4 regions of the Janthinobacterium sp. HH102 genome follow, and region 1 is predicted to be linked to each of the others. Evidence: predicted binding sites of a transcription regulator. Region 1 holds the regulator's gene; each other region holds the start of a gene.
What was found. The regulator FNR, encoded in region 1, switches genes on or off when oxygen is low (the NO sensors DNR and NnrR bind a similar motif). The targets are predictions, from matches to a motif close to TTGATNNNNATCAA.
Positions count from the first base shown of each region.

Region 2: a site for FNR is predicted at 2,553-2,566, ahead of JAB4_RS20345 (OmpW family outer membrane protein). Genes of this name have one in related genera too.
Region 3: a site for FNR is predicted at 2,011-2,024, ahead of JAB4_RS27165 (universal stress protein). Genes of this name have one in related genera too.
Region 4: a site for FNR is predicted at 1,211-1,224, ahead of JAB4_RS04500 (PAS domain-containing methyl-accepting chemotaxis protein). Genes of this name have one in related genera too.

Region 1 is NZ_CP062062.1:277,636-282,010, reverse strand. It holds gene JAB4_RS01215 (response regulator) at 1-1,778, opposite strand, end outside; gene fnr (fumarate/nitrate reduction transcriptional regulator Fnr) at 2,018-2,776, shown strand; gene JAB4_RS01205 (FixH family protein) at 2,903-3,427, opposite strand; gene ccoG (cytochrome c oxidase accessory protein CcoG) at 3,489-4,375, opposite strand, start outside.
Region 2 is NZ_CP062062.1:4,476,193-4,480,567, forward strand. It holds gene JAB4_RS20330 (methionine ABC transporter ATP-binding protein) at 1-271, shown strand, start outside; gene JAB4_RS20335 (methionine ABC transporter permease) at 264-938, shown strand; gene JAB4_RS20340 (MetQ/NlpA family ABC transporter substrate-binding protein) at 964-1,791, shown strand; gene JAB4_RS20345 (OmpW family outer membrane protein) at 1,870-2,487, opposite strand; gene fur (ferric iron uptake transcriptional regulator) at 2,852-3,292, shown strand; gene JAB4_RS20355 (MerR family transcriptional regulator) at 3,367-3,729, shown strand; gene JAB4_RS20360 (NAD(P)H-dependent oxidoreductase) at 3,803-4,375, shown strand, end outside.
Region 3 is NZ_CP062062.1:5,965,092-5,969,466, forward strand. It holds gene JAB4_RS27150 (M56 family metallopeptidase) at 1-437, shown strand, start outside; gene JAB4_RS27155 (hypothetical protein) at 502-1,002, shown strand; gene JAB4_RS27160 (class I SAM-dependent methyltransferase) at 1,009-1,824, opposite strand; gene JAB4_RS27165 (universal stress protein) at 2,189-3,025, shown strand; gene JAB4_RS27170 (hypothetical protein) at 3,095-3,964, shown strand; gene JAB4_RS27175 (NADP-dependent malic enzyme) at 4,016-4,375, opposite strand, start outside.
Region 4 is NZ_CP062062.1:993,039-997,413, forward strand. It holds gene JAB4_RS04495 (DEAD/DEAH box helicase) at 1-873, shown strand, start outside; gene JAB4_RS04500 (PAS domain-containing methyl-accepting chemotaxis protein) at 1,315-2,970, shown strand; gene bamE (outer membrane protein assembly factor BamE) at 3,066-3,374, opposite strand; gene JAB4_RS04510 (hypothetical protein) at 3,371-4,168, opposite strand; gene JAB4_RS04515 (nucleotide pyrophosphohydrolase) at 4,218-4,375, opposite strand, start outside.

The DNA of each region.
Region 1 (4,375 bases):
GCAACGGCGATGTCGCCGCCCATCATGTGGATCAGCTGTTTGCTGATGGCCAGGCCCAGGCCCGTGCCGCCGAAGCGCCGCGTGATGCTCTGGTCGCCTTGCGAAAACGCGGCAAACAGCTGCTGTTGCTGCAACTCCGTCATGCCGATGCCCGTGTCGCGCACTTCGAAGCGCAGCCAGGCGCGGCCCTTGTCTTTCTCGGCCAGGCTGACGGCCACCACCACTTCGCCGCTCTCGGTAAACTTGATGGCGTTGCCGGCCAGGTTGACGAGAATCTGCTGCAGGCGCTGGGCGTCGCCCATGAGGCGGCGCGGCACGTCGGGCTCGACGGCAATCGCCAGTTCCAGCTCCTTTTCGCCCGCATTCATCGTCATCGTCGTGGCCAGCGTGTTCATGACCTCGTCGAGGTCGAATTCGACGGGCGACAATTCCATGCGGCGTGCCTCGATCTTCGAATAATCGAGCACGTCGTTGAGGATGCCCAGCAGCGACTGGCCGGCCACGCGCACCATGGTCAGATACTTGCGCTGTTCCGTATCGAGCTTGGTATTGCCCAGCAAATACACCATGCCCAGCACGGCATTGAGGGGCGTGCGGATTTCATGGCTCATGTTGGCCACGAAATCGCTCTTCGCGCGGTTGGCCGCCTCGGCCCGGTCGCGTTCCTGTTCCAGCTCCGCCGCGCGCGATTCGAGCTCCTGCTGCAAGCGGTCGCGCTCGCTCATCAGGCCGTTGAACGCTTCCGTCAGCTCGCCGATCTCGTCGCGCTGCTGCACGGGCACGGGAGTGAAACGGCTGCCGCTGGTGCGCAGCGCCTGCAGGGTGTCGCGCAGGCGCACCAGCGGCGAGAGCAGGCGCACGGTGACCCAGCCCAGCACGGCTGCGGCCAGCAGCGAGGCGAGGATGCTCCACAGCACCAGCCGGTACAGCACGCCGTCGAACGGTTCGAAGGCGTCGTCGAGGGGCAGCGAGGCGGCCAGCAGCCAATTTACGGATTTCAGGCGCTTGAAGCTGTTGACGGCCGTGATGCCGCGGCTGTTGGTGCTGACCATGGTGCCTTCGCCATCGTCCTTCAGCAGCCGGGTGGTCGTCAGGTTGGCGTTCGGCAGGCGCGGCTGCAGCAAACGGCTGGTGTCGGGATGCAGCACATAGCGCGGCACGGCGCCGCGCGTGAGGACGAAGTAATAGCCGCTCTTGCCGATCTTTTCCGAGCGCAACCTCCCCAGCAGGTTATCCTTGTACAGGCGCAGCACGCCGATCACCACGCCGGCCACCTGGCCATCGGCGCCCAGCACGGGCGCGACCATCTGCACGATGGGCATGCCGCTCGATTTGCCCAGCATCGGCTCGGTGATCATGGGCTGGCGCGTGCGCAGCACGGTCTGGAAATACTCGCGCTCGGCGACGTTGATGCCGGCGCGCCCCGCCACTTCCGGCATGTCGGCCACGACGGCGCCGTGCGCGTCGAGCACCAGCACGTCGTCGAACAGCACCAGCATCGAGCGGCGCGAATAGTATTCGCGCAATTGGGCGGGCTGGGTGATCAGTTCTGGCGGCTGCTGCCGGGCCGTCAGGGTGACGATCTGCAGCAGCATGCCCAGCTTGTCGTCGAGCTCGGCGGCGGTGCGGCTGATCAGGGACGACTGCTGGCTCAACAGTACCTTGGTGAAATCGTCGCGCATGTGCTGCACCTGGATCATGGTGACCAGCGCGATCATGGCGATCGAGGTCAGGCTGGTGGCCAGCGCGACTTTTGCTTTGATGCCGAGAGGCTTCATGATTTCCTTTTCAGTACCGGGCGGCACAGGCGGCAGATAATGCTGTCAGGAATTTTCCTATCAATACCCCAGCTTGGCAAGCGCCGCCACGCAAATTGCCCTCTCCGCATGGGCTTTTGACGATGTTGCCATATAATTAAAGTCGGAACGTCGTTTATTCAGCGAAATTGCGGTGAAATTGGCACACGGCAACCCTGTATGCAGTAAACTTGTTGTTGCATTTTCTAAAAGGTACCGACATGACTGAAGCGCTACTCACTCCAACCTCGCCCACAGTGACCGTGGAAGCGTTGCGTGCGCGATGCTCGACCTGCAGCATGCATCAATTGTGTCTGCCGATGGGCCTCGACGTGGGCGACATGGACAGACTGGACCAGATCATTGGCCGCCGCCGCAAGATCGTGCGCGGCGCTTCGCTGTTCCGCATCGGCGACTCGTTCCAGAACCTGTATGCGATCCGTCTGGGCCACTTCAAGACCTACCAGATCAATCCGGGCGGCGAAGAGCAGGTGACGGGTTTCCAGATGGCGGGCGAACTGCTGGGCATGGACGCCATCAGCGCCGACCGCCACCACTGTAATGCGGTGGCGCTGGAAGACAGCGAAGTGTGTGAAATCCCGTTTTCCAGCCTGGAACAATTGCTGGGCAATATGCCGACCCTGCTGCGCCATTTCCACCGCATGATGAGCCAGGAAATCACGCGCGAGCAAAGTGTCATGCTGTTGCTGGGCAACATGCAGGCGACGCAGCGTTTTGCCGCCTTTATCGTCAACCTGGCGTCGCGCTATGAAGCGCGCGGCTATTCGGCCAGCAAATTTCAGTTGCGCATGTCGCGCGAGGAAATCGGCAACTACCTGGGCCTGACCATCGAAAGCGTCAGCCGTTTATTGTCGAAATTCAAGAAGGAAGGCTGGCTGCGCGTCTCCAACCGCGAGATCGAGATCTTGCAGCCGGCCAAGCTGAAAGCCATTACAGCCGGCACCGACGTCTGCAAGTAACAGCACCGTCAAAACCTACTGCGCGTCGTGCTTTGCGGCCTGCGATGCTCGCTGTGCTATAGCACAGCTGTGCTTCTCAGCCACAAATCACTGCCGCTCGCTACGGTTTTTTCCCGGCGCTGTACGTTATAACTCTTCATCCGCATGCAGCGCGATGCTGCGTTGCACGGGCCAGGTCCAGATGCCGGACAGGCGCCACTCGCGTTTGTCGTTTTCCACCAGCACTTGCCAGCGGCTGCGCTCGAGCATCGGCAGCGCCACGGAAAAATTGCCGGCCGCATCGGGCTGCACCAGCAGCTTGATATCCTTTTCCGGCAGGGTCGCATGCGCCAGGTGCAGCTGCAAAGGCCCCTGGTACGCCTTGCCGAAGCTGTGCACGGAGCCGCTGAGGCGCGCTGCAGCGACGTCATACGACAGGGTCGTATCCATGGCCAGGTCGCTGGCGATCGTGTCGCGCTTCAAATCCTGGTTGATCGCCTTGCCCTGCTTGTAATAGTCGCCCACCACCAGCGCGTCGGGCTGCGTAAACGCGATATAGCCCATGAAGCTGCCGACGACCACGGACAGGCCGGGACCGATCATCAGCAGCCATGGCCAGCGGTGTTTGTACCACGGGGCAACGGGAGGTTGCAGTTTCAGACTGTCGGACATGGTATTTCTCCTGTGTTTCTGGTATACGGCCAGCCCCCATGCGGGGACCGGCCTTCCTGCATTAGCGCGGCACGATGAATACCGCGCTTTCGCGCACATGCAGCGACGGGTCGTCCAGCGAGTGCAATTCGATCGCAATCTTGTTCGAGCCCTTCTCGCCGACGCCGTGCGGCACGCGCAGGCGGATCGGCCAGCCCAGCGTTTCCGTCGGCTGCAAGGTCACTTCGTCGCGCGTCAGCAAGGTCAGGCCCGGCAAGCCGGAAGCGCTGATTTTGAAATGCTGGCTTTGCTCCGAGGTGTTCATGATCTGCAGACGATAGACGTTTTCGATCATGCCGTCTTCCACCTCGCGTCCCATCGAACCGCGGTCGCGGATCACGTCCATTTTCAGGGGCGTGCGCAGGGCCAGCGACGTACACACGGCGATGATAATCAGGGCCAGGATGGACGTGTAGATCAGCACGCGCGGGCGCATGGCGCGCTGGCGGATCTGCTTCGAATTGAAGTTGTTTTCCATCGCATGGTCGGTGCTGTAGCGTATCAGGCCACGCGGCCGCTCGACCTTGTCCATCACCGTATTGCAGGCATCGACGCAGGCGGCGCAGCCGATGCATTCATATTGCAGGCCGTTGCGGATATCGATACCGGTCGGACACACCTGCACGCACAGGGTGCAATCGATGCAGTCGCCCAGCTTGTCGTTGTTGCCGGCCTTCTTGCTCATGGCGCCGCGTGGTTCGCCGCGCTTGGCATCGTAGGTGATGATCAGCGTGTCCTGGTCGAACATGGCGCTCTGGAAGCGCGCGTAGGGGCACATGTATTTGCACACCTGCTCGCGCAGCCAGCCCGCGTTGCCGTAGGTTGCCAGGCTGTAGAACAAGACCCAGAACCATTCCCAGGGACCGAAATTGAGGGTGGTCACTTCGCGCGCCAGTTCCTTGATCGGCG
Region 2 (4,375 bases), 2.1 Mb from region 1:
GCTGGACGCGGAAACGACGCGCGCCCTGCTCGACACCCTGCGCGACATCAATGCGCGCCTCGGCGTGACCATCGTCATCGTCAGCCATGAGCTGTCGGTGCTGGGCGCCATCTGCAACCGCGTGGCCGTCGTGGAAAACGGCGCCATCGCCGAACAATTCGACTTGAGCGACACGGCCACTCCGCGCAAGACGGCGCTGGGACGCGAGCTGGCGTATTACGGCACCGAAGCGTTTGAAGCCACCGCATGGAAGGATGCAACACATGTTTGAAGAATCGATCAATAACGTCGTCAAGCTGCTGCCGGAAATCTGGGTGGCGCTGGGCCAGACCATGACCATGCTGGGCATCGGCTTGACCGCCGCCATCCTGATCGGCGGCCCGCTGGGCATTTTGCTGTTCCTCGTCTCGGAAGGCCAGTCGCTGGAAAACCGTCCCCTGTCGACGATCCTGGGCTGGCTGGTGAATACCGTGCGCAGCTTCCCCTTCATCATTTTGCTCGTCGCCCTGACGCCGTTTACGCGCATCATCGCGGGCACCTCGATCGGCCCGCTGGCGGCTGCCGTGCCGCTGTCGTTCGCCGCCATTCCCTACCTGGCGCGCCTGGTGGAACAGAACCTGCGCGAAGTGCCGCGCGGCGTGATCGAAGCGGCGCACGCCATGGGCGCGTCGGAAATGCAGATCATCTTCCGCGTGCTGCTGGTCGAAGCGCGCTCCGGCCTGGTGCTGGCGCTGACCGTGCTGTCGATCAGCTTCCTGTCGTATTCGGCCGTGGCCGGCGTGGTGGGCGGCGGCGGTATCGGCGACCTGGCCATCCGTTACGGCTACTACCGCTTCGAGACGGACATCATGGTCGCCACCGTGGCCATCCTGATCGTGCTGGTGCAAACCATCCAGTTCGCCGGCACGCGCATCGCCAAGCGCCTCGACAAACGTTAATTCAAATTCAGAAACAAGGACCTGCATGAACCACCTTCGCCGTAATTTGCTCCTGGCCGCCGCCAGCCTGGCCTTCGCCACCGCCGCCCACGCCAAGGACCCGAAAGAACTCGTCATCGGCACCAGCTCCGGCCCGTATTCCGACCAGCTGAAGCTGGGCATCAAGCCTATCCTGGAAAAACAGGGCTACAAGGTCAAGATCGTGGAATTCAACGACTACGTGCAGCCGAACTACGCGCTGGCCGAAGGGTCGCTGGACGCCAACGTGTTCCAGCACATCGTCTACCTGACCAAATTCGCCACCGATAACAAGCTGCCATTGAGCTCCTTGATCACCGTGCCGACCATGCCGATCGGCCTGTACGGCGGCAAGCAGAAAACCCTGGCCGACGTGAAGAACGGCGCCACCATCACCATGCCGAACGACCCGACCAACCAGGCGCGCGCGCTGGTGATGCTGGCCAAGATGGGCTGGATCAAGCTCAAACCGAACGTCGACCCGCTGCGCGCGTCCGAACGCGACGTGCTGGAGAACCCGAAGAAGCTGAAACTGGTGCCGCTGGAAGCGGCGCAGCTGCCACGTTCGCTGGCAGACGCCGACTACGCCTTTGTGAACGGTAACTTCGCCCTGGCCGCCGGCATGAAGCTGACCTCGGCCCTCTCCGTGGAAAAGATCTCGGACAGCTACATCAACCTGGTCGCCATCCGCACGGCCGACAAGGCCAAGCCATGGGTGAAGGACCTGGAAGCGGCCTACCGCTCGCGCGCCTTCCTCGACGCGACGAACAAATACCTGGCCGGTTACGAAAAGACGGACTACCAGCTGGCGCTGGAAAAGACGCTGAAAAAATAAACAGCGTGCACCAAACGTAAAAAGGACGGCCAAGGCCGTCCTTTTTTATTGTCCGCGCCTTGCGGGCGCCATCACTATTTAGAAGCGGTAGCCCACGCCTACGCCGATCAGGATAGGATCGACTTTGACTTCGCTGATCTTGGCGCCGCCGGCCAGTACGTCGCTGCGGATCTGTACTTTCTTGATGTCAAAGTTCAGCGACCAGTTTTTGTCCAGTTTGTAATCGACACCGGCTTGCAGCGAGTAGCCCCAGCTGTCATGCTCCAGGCGGCCTGCGCCGTTCAGCAATTTCACGTCCGAGATATTCGTGTAGTTCACGCCGGCACCTACGTATGGGCTGAACTGTTTTTCAGGCATGAAGTGGTATTGCAGCGACAGGGTCGGCGGCAAATGCTTGAAAGTACCGATCTTCGTGCCGGACAAGGTAACGTCATGCTTTTGCGGATACGTCAGGATCAGCTCGGCAGCGATGTTAGGCGTGAAGAAATACGAAATATCGATTTCAGGAATCGTCTTGCTGCTGACGTGAATAAGGTCGGATGCGCCGACGCCACCAACAGGAGCAGATTTGTTGGCCGGATCGATGTGCACGGCGCGGGCACGGACCAGCCATGGGCTTTCCTGTGCCATTGCGTTGCCGGCGAAGGCGCCGATGGCGGCCAGGACGATTGCTGCTGCAGTTGCGGACTTTTTCATTCTAGTTCCCTCTTTTTGTCGTTAAGTAACGCTGCGAAGTCTAAGAGTGCAGTGCAACAAAAACTTTGATCCACATCAAATAGTGCTAGATGGCATCACTAGACGGATTTTTTCCTTTGCCCAAGTCAAGAAAATGCGGCAATGCAGCGTGACCGGATGCAAGGTCCCCTATTTCAGCGGCCAGCCAGCCGCGCAATGCTGAGACAAGTTGCGCGCCGCGCAATGGTTACTTGCGCCGATGTCACTGGATTGCCGCCGGCCCCTGCAGCATACTATTTCCAGTGCACACATGAGAATGGTAATGATTATCATTTGCGATATAATGGCTTACCTCGCTCAGCGACTACAAAAAGGAATGGGAGACATGGATATATTGAGGGAACTGCGTGAATCGGGCTTGAAAGTGACCATCCCCCGCTTGCGGATTCTGCAGCTGTTCCAGGAAGGCACGATCAAGCACCTGAGTGCGGACGATGTCTACAAACTCTTGCTGGCCGAAAAGATCGACGTGGGCCTGGCCACCATCTACCGCGTGCTGATGCAGTTTGCCGAGGCCGGCATTCTGTTTCGCCGGCACTTCGAATCGGGCCACGCCGTGTTCGAACTGAATGAAGGCCAGCACCACGACCACCTGGTCTGCACGGGTTGCGGCAAGGTCGATGAATTCGTCGACGAAGGCATCGAACTGCGCCAGAACGAGATCGCCGCCGAACGGGGCTTCGTGCTGCACGAGCACGCGCTGTCGCTGTACGGCACCTGCGCCGAGTGCACGGCGAAGAAAGTCCCGCCGCGCAAAGCCTCCTGAGGCAGCGCGGAAGGTAGCGCCTGGCAAGCCACCTGCGCTACACTGCGTGCGCCGCAGCTCAACAAGGGACAAGCATGTACATCGGAGAAATCGCCCGCCTGGCGGGCACCTCGCCCAAGGCCTTGCGCCACTATGAAGCGCTGGGCTTGCTGGGCGACGTGCGCCGTTCCGGCGCCTATCGCGTCTACACGCAGCAGGACCTGGCGCAGGTCAAACTGATACGCCAGGCGCAGGTCCTGGGCTTCCGCCTGGCCGAACTGCTGCCCGTCCTGGCCGGCGACGATACGGACTGGGCCGCCCTGTCACGGCACATCGACGCCAAGCGCGCGCAGGTGCGGCAGGATATCGCCCGCCTGCGCCAGCTCGACGCGCAGCTGGCCGACATCGACACGGAAATCCGCGACTGCCTGGCGCGCCAGCAACTGCAGGCAGCCTGACACTGCGCGCTTGACTCTGCCCCCAGGGGCAGGCTTTAGCATGCAAGCTCTTCTTTAACGGACAGCCTGCATCATGACCAAGACGACACCGAAGCGCATTTTAATTCTCCTCGGCCACCCCTCCAGCGACAGTTTCTGCGCCGCCCTGGCCGAGGCCTACGCCGCCACGGCCCGCAGCGCAGGCCATACCGTGCGCGAACTGCGCCTGGGCCAGCTGGACTTCGACCAGAACCTGCATGAAGGCTACCGCCAGGTGCAGCCGCTGGAGCCAGACTTGCTGGCCGCGCAGGAAGCCATCAGCTGGGCCGAACACCTGGTGTTCGCCTACCCGATCTGGTGGGGCGGCGCGCCGGCCCTGCTGAAAGGTTTTGTCGACCGTATCTTCCTGCCCGGCTTTGCCTTCAAATACCGCCCGGGCAAGGCCTTTCCCGCCCAGCTGCTGAAGGGCCGCACGGCGCAGCTGCTGGTGGCGATGGACACGCCGCCCTGGTATTTCCGCTGGGTCTACCACATGCCCGGCATTCACCAGCTGCGCAAGACGACCCTGGAATTTTGCGGCGTCAAGCCCGTCAAGGTGGCCTGCTTCGGCCCCATGATCGATTCCACCGGCACGCAGCGCGCGCGCTGGCTGGAGCAGGCACAGGCG
Region 3 (4,375 bases), 630 kb from region 1:
CAGTGTACTTGAGCGGCGGCATCGGCCCCTGCGTGGCGGGGCTGCTGCGACCGCGCATCGTGATGCCCGTCTGGCTGCAACTGATTCCTCCCCAACAACAAGCGCTGCTGCTGGCGCATGCACAATGCCGGCTAGCCACGCGCGATCCGCAGTTGCTGGCCCTGGCCTACGGCTTGATCGTGATCATGCCGTGGAATGTGCCCCTGTGGTGGCAGCTGCACCGGCTGCGCTTTGCCATCGAGGTCGATTGCGATGCGCGCATGCTGGCGCACGGCCACGCGCTGCGCGACTATGCCTTCGTCCTGCGCCGGCACGGCCAGTATTATTCGGGCTTGACGGGCGCCTCGCCCATCGTGCTGAACGATCCGCTGGCGCTGCGCCGGCGGCGTCATCTGATGGCCAGATTTACCCGGGACCGGGCGGCGAACTTGCTATAGTAGCGGCAACGCCGCGCGGCATGCCCGCGATCCCGGCTTCCCCCTTCGAAATCAGAGAGATACCATGCTTTACCTGCTTGCCATCGTGATCGTCATCGCCCTGCTGTACTACGTCTTCAGCGGCCGCACGCCCGTCAAACCGCTGCACAAGCCGCTCGTCTCCGTGCGCCAGTACGTGCCGGCGATCCCTGCGGGCGCACCGGCGCACCACTGGAGCGATGAAGGGCGCTTTGCGTCGGAAGTGGAAAACGAAGCGATGTACCAACCCGCCATCGCCAGGCTGGCCGGCGAACACGGCCCCGGCAACGCGGAAGAAAAATGCCTGGCCCTGCTCGTCTGCGACGATGCCAACCCGTTCCAGGACAAGGCCATCGCCGTCTTCATCGACGGCCTGCTGGTGGGCTACCTGTCGCACAACGACGCCCTGCGCCTGCGCCGCAACCTGGGCCGCATGGATCTGGTAGGCCAGCTGACCTCGTGCGACGCCGTCATCCGCGGCGGCGGCCTGTGGAACGGTAAGCGCCTGTCGTACGCCGTCTGGCTGGACTTGCAGCCGTACAACTAATGATCGCTATACCGCGCGCGCCAGCCTGACGGCCCGCGTGGCAATAAAGCTGGGCAGGAATTTTTCAATTTCAAAGCGCGGGTGGGGATGCATTTCCTCGTGGTAACCGGCCAGCACGAAGCCCGCCGCCAGCTGGCCGCCGATCTGGCTGTCCAGGCTGTGGCCGAAGACCAGCGCCTCGCCCTTTTCCATGCGCGCCGCCAGCGCATCGGCATCCATATCCTCCACATCCGAATACGGCAGCACGAAACGTGGCCGTATCAAGCCCTGCTGTGCCCATTGCGGATCGCGGTCGCCGATGAAGACGGCTGGGTTGAAGAAACTGCTCAGCAGCACGCCGCCATCGGCCAGCACGCGCGCGCATTCGCGCCACACGGGAGCGATATCGGGCACGTACTGGTTCGACACGGGGTGGATGATGACATCGAAGCTGGCGTCGGAAAAGCAGGCCAGATCGCGCATATCGCCCTGGACGGTGGCCAGTTGCAAGCCGTCGCGTTCGGCCACCATGCGGTCTTGCGCCAGTTGCTGTTCAGACAGATCGAAGACGGTGACGTGCGCGCCGGCGGCAGCCAGCACGGGCGCCTGCTGCCCGCCGGCACCGGCCAGGCACAGGATGCGCTTGCCGCGCACCTCGCCCAGCCAGCCGGCTGGCAAGGGACCGGGCGTCAGATGGATTTGCCACTGCCCGGCACGGGCCGCGGCGATGGTGGCGCTATCGACGGGTTGCGACCACGGGCTGTTCCGTGCAGCCTGGGCATCCCAGGCTTGCTGATTGTGCTGCAAGAAGTTGTTACCGTTATTACCTAAAGGCATCGTCATCCTTTCAGAAAAACAGGACGCGAATGTAGCATGACTCCAGGCAAGGCGCCGAGAATTGAACTCCCGCCACGGCCAGCGTTGTTGCGTCACACAAGGAAGTGCCGGACAGATGGCGCCGGCGCCGATGCAGACCACTGGAAGGGCAAGGAGTTCAAGGCCATTATGGCTGGTGGCGGACCCCGCATTTTGATGCACATCAAACAGCTCGCAATCTCCTGGCTATCGCCTTGCGAAAGGCCCTCGCCCGTGTTTTTTTGACCCACGTCAAGCCCCGCATAAGAAAACCGCCCGCCGGCACGGCAATGCTGGACTTGCCCGTGTTGCCGTTCTAGCCTTGTTGCCACCCTGACTAGCGAATGACACCATGGCTTACAAATCCATCCTCGTCCACGCCGACCTGTCGCGCCATGCGCCGCAGCGCGTCGCCATCGCGGCGCGGCTGGCGCACACGCACCAGGCGCACCTGATCGGCGCCGCCATGACGGGCGTGTCGCGCTTTACCCTGGAAAACAACCGCGGCATGCGCGGCGGCGCCGTGGCGGCGCAAATTACCGCCCTGCACGGACAGGCGGAGCAGGCGCTGGACCAGTTTGAAACGCTGGCGCGCCAGGCGGGCGCCGTTTCGCTCGAGCGGCGCCTGATCGAAGACGACGAGGATGGCGGCCTGGCCGTCAGCGCCCGCTACAGCGACTTGACGGTGCTCAGCCAGCACGACGCCAGCGAAGCGCTGCCCGGCGCCATGAGCGACCTGGTGCCCTACGTCATGCTGAACGCGGCCCGTCCCGTGCTGATCGTGCCGCGCAGCGGTCAATTCGCGCAAGTGGACAACACCGTGGTGGTGGCCTGGGATGGCAGCATGGAAGCGACGCGCGCCATCGGCCACGCCCTGCCCCTGCTGCGCGCGGCGCGCCTGGTGGTGCTGGCCCTGCTGCACCCGCCGGCCGGCCACGCACAGCCGGCCCGCCATCCGGGCGCCGACATCGCCGCCTACCTGAGCCGCCATGGCGTACCCGTGGAGGTGCGCCCCGCCGTCACCACGGGCGACGTCGGCGCGGCGCTGCTGGCCATGACGGCCGAAGTGCATGCGGACCTGCTGGGCATGGGCGGCTACGGCCACGCCCGCTTCCGCGAAATCCTGCTGGGCGGCGTGACGGAAACGGTGCTGCGCCAGATGACCTTGCCCGTGCTGATGGCGCACTGAGGTCCCGCGCGCCACGTTCTGTTGCACAATGGCTATACTTGCCTGATTTTCCATATCAAGGCAATGTAGATGAAGCAACAAATGATCAATTGGGGCAGCAGCCTGGCGCCGTTCGGCAGTGAACTGCTGTGGACCGCCCTGCCATCGATGCTGCTGTATGGCATGCTCGGCTTTGTGCTGGCGCTCGGCATCTGCTACCAGCTGGCCAGAAAATGCCTGCTCGTGCGCCGTCCGCGCGCCTGGCATGTGGCCGCCAAGCTCAGCTATGTGTTGATCCTGCTCGCGCTGCCGCTCCTCGGCGGCGGGTTTGGCGCCGTGCACAGCGCACACCGCATGGTCAACCAGGCCCTCGAGCGCGACCTGCAGCCGGTGGTCGAAGCGCAGATGCCGGCGCTGCGCGTCTACCTGGAGCAGCAGGTCAAGCTGATCGCCCCGGGCCAGCCCATCAGCGTGCGCAGCCTGCTCGAACCCTACGTGCAAGGCATGTATTACCAGCCCACGTCCAGCAGCTACTGGGAACGCAGCAAGGCGCACTGGATCAATGAATTCATCCTGCGCCGCGGCAGCGTGCTGCTGACGCAAGTGCTGCAGGAACAGCTGATCGCCAGGGTCGGCCTGCTCGGCGAAGCGCTCAAGGGCGCCAACTTCCGTGGCCAGGCGACGGGCGAGCTGGCCGCGCTGGGCACCGACCTGGCCGTGCGCCTGACCACCGACGTGGCGCGCCAGGCCGACTTCAGCAAACTCGACAAGTCAGTGCCGATGATTTTCGTCGACGCCATCAAGCGCCAGGCCGGCGCGTATTTCAACTCGCTCAAGATCACGCTGGCCCTGTTCGCGCTGGTCGCGCTGCTGCTGGTATGGGGCGAGATCATGCTGTACCGCCACTATTACCTGCGCCGCCATCCGGCCGCCACGGCCCTGCCCGTGCCACCGACGTAAAAAAGCCGCCCCTCCTTGCGGATGGGGCGGCTTTTCATGTGCAGCTAACGCTTAGACCTTACGCTGGGCCACTGCGTCGACCACGCACAAGGCCGTCATGTTGACGATGCGGCGCACGGTGGCCGATGGCGTCAGAATGTGCACGGGCTTGGCGCAGCCGAGCAGGATCGGACCCACGGCGATGCCGTTGCCGGCCGCCGTCTTCACCAGGTTGTAGGCGATGTTGGCCGATTCGATGTTCGGCATGACGAGCAGGTTGGCGTCGTTCTTCAGTGCCGAATTCGGCATGATCTTTTGACGCAGCTTGCTGTCGAGGGCCGTATCGCCGTGCATTTCGCCGTCGATTTCCAGGTCCGGCGCACGTTCCTTGACGATGGCCAGGGCGGCGCGCATCTTTTGCGCCGAGGCGCT
Region 4 (4,375 bases), 720 kb from region 1:
AAGATGGCGCGTGGCAATACGCCGCTGCTGCTGGACAAGAACAAGGCGCGCGAGCAAGCCACGTGGCAAGACGACCGTCCTGTGCGCCAGGACCGTTTTGAGCGCAACGACCGTCCGGAACGGGGCGACCGCTTCGACCGTAACGAGCGCAGCGAACGCCCGGCCTTCCCGAAAAAGGAACGCATCCAGCGCCCAGCCGACGCCGGCATGCAGACCTTCCGTATTGAAGTCGGTCATCAGCATGGCGTGAAACCGGGCAATATCGTGGGCGCCATCGCCAACGAAGCGGGCATCGATTCGAAAAACATCGGCCGCATCGAAATCTATGACGACTACAGCGTCCTGGACTTGCCAGACAGCATGCCGAAAGAATTGCTGGACCAGCTGAAGACCGTGTGGGTCGCGGGCCAGCAGCTGCGCATCAGCCGCGATGGCGACGCGCCGGACCTGGCGCCGCCAGCCGCGCCGCGCAAGCCGTTCGCCGCCAAATCCGCGCCAGCGTTCAAGGATGCGCCAGCGGACGCGGGCGATGCAGCACCTGCGCCGCGCGCGCCGAAGAAGGAACGTCCACGTCCAGGCGTGACGGCTTACCGCATCGAAGTGGGCCGCGAGCACGCCGTGACGCCAAGCAACATCGTGGGTGCCATCGCCAACGAAGCGAACCTGGAAGCCAAGCATATCGGCCGCATCGATATCTTTGACAACTACAGCGTGCTGGACCTGCCGGAAGGCATGCCGCCGGAAATCCTCGACCACCTGAAATCGGTCGTCGTGTCGGGCCAGAAACTGCGCATCAGCCTCGATGACGGCACGACGGAGCGCAAGCCTGCGCCGCCGCGTCCGAAATCGCCACCGCGTAAATCATTCAAGTAAGCTGTCCCTGCACAGGCGCCTCCCCGGCGCCTGTGTCGCGGATTGGAGACAGTTCCCCCACTGGCGCGTTCGCGCCAGTTTTTATTTTCCCTCAAGAAATGTTCGTGGTTGCGGCGTTATGGTTGGCGGCAGGCCCCGTCATGGGCCGGCGCATATTGCGGCGCTTGCGCGTTTTTTTATCGGCGCAAACACCATATTTATTGGCTGCCGCATCGATACATAATTTTTTATTAATTATTGTGTCTGCTTCCAATTTGAATTTTACATTCAATAAAATCAATCTAGTTGAATCAAAGTAAATTCTAAAACATAAATGAATTGGTTTTTATTAAATTTTTTGACCAGTGTCACTGCCGCCGGGGCGATATATCATGGGTGCTTGATGTGGTATATTGTTTTTATGATTTTGTTATGCTAGTTGATAAAAATAGAGGAGCGACGATGCGGGTCAATACGCCTATCACGCAAAATGAATACGTATTAAATGAAGGCATGACGATTGTTTCCACCACGGATTTACAGGGAAACATCAATTACGCCAATCAGTATTTCATTGAGGTCAGCGGTTTTTCAGAAATGGAACTGCTGGGTGCGCCACAGAATATCCTGCGTCATCCCGATATGCCGGCTGAAGCGTTTGCCGACCTGTGGGACACCATCAAGACGGGCATGCCGTGGACCGGCATGGTCAAGAACCGTTGCAAGAATGGTGACTTTTACTGGGTCTTCGCCAATATCACACCCGTCATCGAAAACGGCCGCCCGATCGGCTATATGTCCGTGCGCACCAAGCCCACGCGCGAGCAGATCAACGAAGCGGCAGCCCTGTATAAAAGTTTTAAAGACGGCAATAGCGCGAACCTGGCGATCCGCAATGGCCGCGTCGTGCGCCAGGGATGGGCCGCCAAGCTGGCCGAGTGGCGCAAGCTGAGCCTGTCGCAAGACATCGCCCTGCATTGCATCATCTTGGGCGTGGTGCTGGCCATCCTCGGCTGCGCCGTGTGGAATATCGACGGCGACACGAGCACGGCCACGCGCAGCTGGCTCAGCGGCGCCGCCGCTGCCGCCGTCGCGCTGATGCTGTATTTCTGGGCCCATCTGCACAATTCCATCGTCGCGCCGCTGGGCGACGCCATTACGGTGGCGCGCAAGATGGCCGGGGGTGACTTGACGGGCGTGATCGACAAGGTGCGCGACGACGACATGGGTCAATTGATGGCGGCCTTGCGCCAGACCAATATCAACTTGCACAGCATCATCGGCGACGTGCGCGCCAACTTCGAGGATATCCGCATCACCACGGCGGAAATCGCCACGGGCAATATGGACTTGTCCAGCCGCACGGAATCGCAGGCGTCCAGCCTGGAGCAGACGGCGGCCAGCATGGAAGAGCTGACATCGACCGTGCAAAACAGCGCCGACCACGTGGCCACGGCCAACGACCTGGCGGTGCAGGCATCGACTATCGCGGCCAGGGGCGGCACCATCGTCAGCGAAGTGGTCACCACGATGGACGAGATCAGCTCGTCGTCGCGCAAGATTCTCGACATCATCGGCTTGATCGACGGCATCGCCTTCCAGACGAACATCCTCGCCTTGAACGCGGCCGTGGAAGCGGCGCGCGCAGGCGAGCACGGCCGCGGCTTCGCCGTCGTGGCGGGCGAAGTACGCAGCCTGGCGCAGCGTTCTGCCACGGCGGCGAAAGAGGTGAAAAACCTGATCGACCATTCGATCGCCACCGTGAATGCGGGCAGCGTGCTGACCAGCAATGCGGGCGCCACCATGACGGAAGTGATCGCCTCGGTGGCCCGCGTGACGGAAGTGATGGACGAGATTTCCTCGACCACGCGCGAGCAGAACCAGGGTATCGGCCAAGTCAACCAGGCCGTGATCCACATGGATGGCATCACGCAGCAGAATGCGGCCCTCGTGGAGCAGGCGGCCGCGGCCGCCACCAGCCTGGCGCAGCGCACCGAGAGCGTGGCCCAGTCGATCGGCATCTTCAAATTGAAGGCCTCGCCCAAGCGCAAGGCTGCCGGCGTGGGGCGCAGCGCGGGCGCGGGCGTGGCGTCGCGGGCCTTGCTGAAGGCAAGATAATTACCCCAACGGCGAAAGGCTGGGGTCAGTCACTGCGTGACCGGAATGCTTCCCATTGGGAGCATTCCCCCCGGGTTTTGTCTGTGGGGTTACTCTTACTTCTTCACCCGGTACACGTCCCCGCTGCGCACCTTCTTCACCACCCCATCCCCGCCAAACAAAATGACATATTCTCCCTGCGCGCCAGAGGCCGTCGGGTAGCTGTACATCCATACTTCATTGCCGCTGTCGAAACGGATGGCCGTGCTGTCGCCCAGCGCGGCGCGCACCTGTTCGCGTGTGCTGCTGCCCGGTTGCACCGTCTGTTCCAGGGTGGCGTACGGGACGTTCTTGCTTGCTTGCAAGGCGCGCGTGCCGGAGCAGGCGGCTAGCAGCGTCAGCAAGGCGATCATCAGCCACTTCATGGCGCCACCTCGTCCATATAGTCAAATTCCAGCAGAGTATCGTCGGGCCAGCTGGCATCCCACAGGGGCGCGTAATACGTGTGGTCAAGCAAGACCTGGCAATCGCAATAGGGCAGCGAGGCGGGCGTTTGCTCGCCGCCCGCATACAGCATGGTGAACGGCAGGGCCAGGCGCCGCTCCCCATGCACGAGGGTCACGCCGAACAGGGGCCGGTCCGTGAAGAACAGATAATTGCCGTCCGGCTGCGAGCAGACCTTGTCGGTGCTGTAGAGCATGCTGGACAGCCAGGCGATGATTTGCGGGTCGTTCGAGATCAGGCCCGAATCCATGCCGGCGCGGCATTCCAGGCGCAGGTCGCCCAGGCGCCGCGTGCCGGGCGGCAAGCCGGGCGTGATGACCTGCGCGCGCCAGCTCATGGTGGTCGCCTTGCGGTTGGCGATCAGCACGGCATCCTCGCGCGCGGCCTGTGCATTGCGCACGGGGGCAAAGCTGTTGTCCTCGGCCAGCGGCAAGGGGATGCTGACGGTGTCGCCGGCGATGCGCAGCTGCACGCCCGTCATGTCCACGCCGGGCTGGCGCGGCAGCAGACGAAAGCGCAGCACGGCCTGCGGCGCCAGCGCATGGTCGCGCTCGAAGCGGTCGACGCCCTGCAGCATCTTGCGATACGATTTGTCGACGGGGTCGCGCGTGGCGTCCACCTTGACTTGCGGCACGGGCGCGGTTTGCGCCAGCGCAACAGTGCCATGGAACAGCATTGCCAGCAGGGGCAGCAGAAGAGGGCGGTAAGTAGGCATGGCTTGATGCTACGCCTTTTTGCGCGGCAGTCACGCACGGGTGGGCCTATCAGTACTCGCTATATTTGCGCGCGTCGCCGCGCACCTGCTGCGCCGGGTATTTCTGCGCGTTCAGTGCCATCTTTTCCAGCACGGCCGCATGCAGGTCGACGCCGCTCTTGTCGGCCAGGCGCACCAGATACATCAGCACGTCGGCCAGCTCGTGGC